DNA from 2 places in the Shinella sp. GW821-FHT11G07 genome. Region 2 is predicted to be linked to the other one. Evidence: predicted binding sites of a transcription regulator. Region 2 holds the regulator's gene; the other holds the start of a gene.
The links. The regulator PhoB, encoded in region 2, activates phosphate uptake and scavenging genes when phosphate is short. The targets are predictions, from matches to a motif close to TGTCATNNANCTGTCAT.
Positions count from the first base shown of each region.

Region 1: the regulator PhoB is predicted to act here: its motif matches at 1,511-1,527, upstream of AC1RT2_RS05035 (LTA synthase family protein).

Region 1 is NZ_JBXARJ010000002.1:317,289-319,487, forward strand. Features, by position in the region: gene AC1RT2_RS05035 (LTA synthase family protein) at 1-1,475, opposite strand, end outside; gene AC1RT2_RS05040 (NAD+ synthase) at 1,873-2,199, shown strand, end outside.
Region 2 is NZ_JBXARJ010000006.1:108,381-110,579, forward strand. Features, by position in the region: gene AC1RT2_RS13495 (GcrA family cell cycle regulator) at 273-809, shown strand; gene phoB (phosphate regulon transcriptional regulator PhoB) at 943-1,626, opposite strand; gene phoU (phosphate signaling complex protein PhoU) at 1,641-2,199, opposite strand, start outside.

The DNA of each region.
Region 1 (2,199 bases), on a different contig from region 2:
ACGATGATCGTCTCGCGATCGCGCTCCTTCGCCCAGTCCATCAGCATCTTCAGGCTGCCGTCCGCTTCCTTCACGCCCTGGGCGTAGCTTGCGAGCATGCGGGTGTCTCGCGCGTCCAGTTTGCTTTCGACGTCGATGTCGGTCTTCGCGTAGCGGCCGTCATCATAGGGGCCGTGACCCTGCAGCGTGACGGTGAAGAAGAAGAACGGATCTTCCTGCATGTCGGCCTGGCGGATGATTTCCTTGGTCAGTGCCTCGTCCGAGGTGAAGTTGCCGCGTTTTGCCAGCGGCGGCATCTTGTCGACGTCCTTGAAGGTCTGGAAACCGAAGGCCTTGTAAACGCTCGAACGGTTCCAGAACCAGCCGGAGAACGGATGAATGGCGCGCGCGGTATAGCCTTCCGCGCGGAAGAACGTGGCGAGCGACGGGATCGGCTTGCGCACATACTGCTGGTAGGGAATGCTGCCCGTCGGCAGGAAGGCGTTGGAAAAGCCGGTCAGTGCCTCGAACTCGACATTGGCGGTCAGGCCACCGAATTCCGGCGAGAACACGCCGCCGCTCTGGTTTTCGCGGATCACCGGCATCGGATCGGCCGAGAGCTTTACGTTCTCGAGGCGCGTCGGGTCCCACAGCGATTCACTCATGACGACGATGACGTCGGGCTTGGAACGGTGCGTCGTGCCGACCGGCATGGGCTTTGACGGAATCTTGTCGATCGCGTCGATCATGTAGCCGGACGGCGCCTGCACGTTGGCCATCGGCAGGTTGATGGCGAAGGCCATCATGAAGCCGTTGTGGCGATAGTTTTCCGCCTGGTCCCACATGATCGGGAACACCTTGAGCCGGTCACGAACCCAGGAGAATTCGTTGTAGTCCATGATCGAGACGAAGCCGGCGAGCAGCGGCAGCGCAATGGCAAGCCGCGTCAGGCGCTCTTTCCTGGTCAGCGGACGGAAGCGGCGCCAGGCGAAGACCCAAAGGCTGATGAGGCCGACAATCGCAGCGACGACGGCCAGCGCGAGGCCCGCAGCGGTCCACGGCCTGTCCTGCACGAGCACCGGCATCAGTTCCATGATCTGGCGGCCGAAAAGCAGGTCGGTCGGATAGAGCGGGTCGGTGAGGAAAACCTGTTTCTGCTGCGAGATGACGCCCATCAGCATGACGAGCGGGGATACCAGCAGCACCGCCTTGTGCTGCCGGCCGATCAGCGCGTCGATGGCGAGATAGAGCAGGAAGAACACGCCCGTGGTGGTCCAGGCGGGTTGTTCGAGATTGGTAAAATAGATCCACGTCTGCTCGACCGAGCCGCGCGTGATCAACTCGATGACGATGACGGTCAGGAGCGCAAGAAGCCCGGAAACGGCGAGTGAACGCAGCACGGCGAGCGCCTTGGCGTGGCGCGCGAAAAAGCCTGCCTCGACGGCAAGGCCTTCTGTGGTATTGATCGCCACGGCTGCGGGAGTGAACAGAGCCAAAGCCGTCTCCAGATTTCATAAAAGTTTCGTGTATCTGTCATACGGACGTCATCTTGAACAGGAGATGAACGGTTTCTGCAACGTTCTCCCCGTGCTTTGGTTCCCTCTGTTGCACCGTCGCAATGGTCGGCGGAACTGCCTGAAAAACGAGGGTTTTGTGCTGAAGCGCGCGCAAACGGCGTCGCGGTTCATTCCCAAAGCGCTTGTGATGTTCTAAAGAGCTTCTCGACCGTTCGAGAGAGCGATAGCCGCGCGCGGCAGCAGGATCGGACACCAGGGCATTTTCCGCTTTCCCTGAAACGCGAAAACGCTCTGTCCCTATGTTTTTTGCAGTTCCGGACGCAAAAGCGCTGCACGTTTTTGCTGGAACTGTTCTGAAGGAAACGGGTCCGCAGACATGACTTCCCAGACTGAAAAGGCAACGCTGCGCATCGCCGTCGCGCAATTGAACCCGACCGTCGGCGACGTTGCCGCAAACCTCGCCAAGGCGCGTGCGGCCCGCGAGGATGCGGGCCGGCAAGGTGCCGACCTCCTCCTTCTGACGGAGCTTTTCATCTCTGGCTATCCGCCGGAAGATCTGGTGCTGAAGCCCGCCTTTCTGAACACCTGCCGCCGCGCCATTGACGCTCTCGCTGGCGACACCGCTGATGGCGGCCCCGGCGTCATTATCGGCTTCCCGCGGCAGGATGAGACGGGGCGCTACAATGCCGTCGCCGTGCTCGAT
Region 2 (2,199 bases):
GAACCTACCGCAACGTGAGGATTCACGATACGCGCGCAAGGTGTCGCTCTTGAGTCACACCAGGGCAGCAAGTTGGGGAAAACTCCGAAATCGATTCGCACCGATTCCCGCGACTCTTGTCACAGAGTCCCCCGAACTCTAGGTTAAAGACCAATTACTAGACTGCAAGCGGCGGAACTAGTCACCAAAAGAGTTAGGGCGTTCAAGTTCCGGACCCATCCGGAACGCGATGAGGGATTCCCGCATCGCGAGCGTCGAACGGAGACGAGAAGATGAACTGGACAGACGAGCGGGTCGAGAAACTCAAGAAGCTCTGGAGCGAAGGTCTGAGCGCGAGCCAGATCGCAGCGCAGCTCGGCGGCGTCAGCCGTAACGCCGTCATCGGCAAGGTGCACCGCCTGAACCTGCCGGGCCGCGCGAAAGCCGGCGGCACGCCGACCGCCGCCCGCCCGAAGCGTCCGGCCGTTGCAACGCCGCGGCCGTCGAACTTCGCGGCCCGTCCGGTCCCCGCTCGCGTAGCGGCACGTCCGACCGGCGCGATCCTCGCCAAGGAAGACATCGACGCCGATTTCGACGCACAGACGGAGCAGCTTCCGGTCCCCGCCAACGGCAACAAAGTGGTTGTGCCGATGTCGCGGAAGCTGGAACTGACCGAGCTGACCGAGCGCACCTGCAAGTGGCCGATCGGCGACCCGCTGAACGACGACTTCCACTTCTGCGGCAACGAATCCCCGGACAACTCGCCCTACTGCACCTACCACCAGCGCCTCGCCTACCAGCCCTCGGCTGAACGGCGCCGGATGCGCTAGCAGAAACGAAGAGCTGAATGCGATAAGGGCCCGGAAGGGCCCTTTTCTTTTGTGCTGACGAGAGACGCGCAGCCCCCAAAACGCAAACAGGCCCCAAAGGGCCCATTTCCGTCCTTGGGAGGAAACGCTTGGCTCAGGTTTCCAGCGAGTAGCCGGCGCCGCGGACGGTGCGGATGACGTCCTGCATGTTGGCGAAGTTGAGCGCCTTGCGCAGGCGCCCGACATGCACGTCGACGGTGCGCTCGTCGACATAGATGTCATGGCCCCAGACGCCGTCGAGAAGCTGCGAGCGCGAGAAGACGCGGCCGGGCGAGGTCATCAGGAACTCCAGGAGGCGGAACTCCGTCGGGCCGAGGCGGACCTCGCGGGTGCGGCGGTGCACGCGATGCGTCTCGCGGTCGAGTTCGATATCGCCGCAGCGCAGCACCGTCGAGACGACCTCGGGTTTTGCACGGCGCAGCATGGCGCGAACGCGCGCGACGAGCTCCGGCGTCGAGAACGGCTTGACGACATAGTCGTCGGCGCCGGTGGCGAGCCCGCGCACGCGCTCGCTTTCCTCGCCGCGTGCCGTCAGCATGATGATCGGCAGGCGCTCGGTTTCCGGACGCTGGCGCAACCGCCGGCACAGCTCGATGCCCGAAACGCCCGGCAGCATCCAGTCGAGGATGAGAAGGTCCGGCAGGCGCTCCTGCAGGCGCATCTCGGCCTCGTCACCGTTCAGGATCGTATCGACCTCAAAACCTTCGGCCTCGAGATTGTAGCGCAGGAGGACGCTGAGCGCCTCCTCGTCTTCGACGACGGCAATTCTGGGCACCATGGAGGTGAAACTCCTTACTCGGAGGCGTCGGTAACGTCGGCAGTGACCACCGACGTCGTGGTGTCGTCCTTCGGGCGTTCACCCTCGGGCTGCGAGCCGGTCGCCATGTAGTAGATGGTTTCCGCAATGTTGGTCGCGTGGTCGCCGATGCGCTCGATGTTCTTGGCGCAAAACAGGAGATGCGTGCAGGGCGTGATGTTGCGCGGATCTTCCATCATGTAGGTCAGGAGTTCGCGGAACAGCGACGTGTAGATCGCGTCGATCTCGTCGTCGCGCTCGCGGATGGCCTTGGCCTTCTCGATCGAGCGGGTCGCGTAGACGTCGAGGACTTCTTTCAGCTGCATCAGCGCGAGTTCCGCGAGATGCTCGAGACCGCGGGTAAGCTTGCGCGGCATGCCCGAGCTCTGCACGGCGATGACGCGCTTGGCGGTGTTCTTGCCAAGGTCGCCGACGCGCTCCAGTTCGGCCGCGATGCGGATGGCGCCCATGATTTCGCGCAGGTCCGCCGCCATCGGCTGGCGCTTGGCGATCGTGACGATCGCCTTCTCGTTGATCTGACGCTCGGCAGTGTCG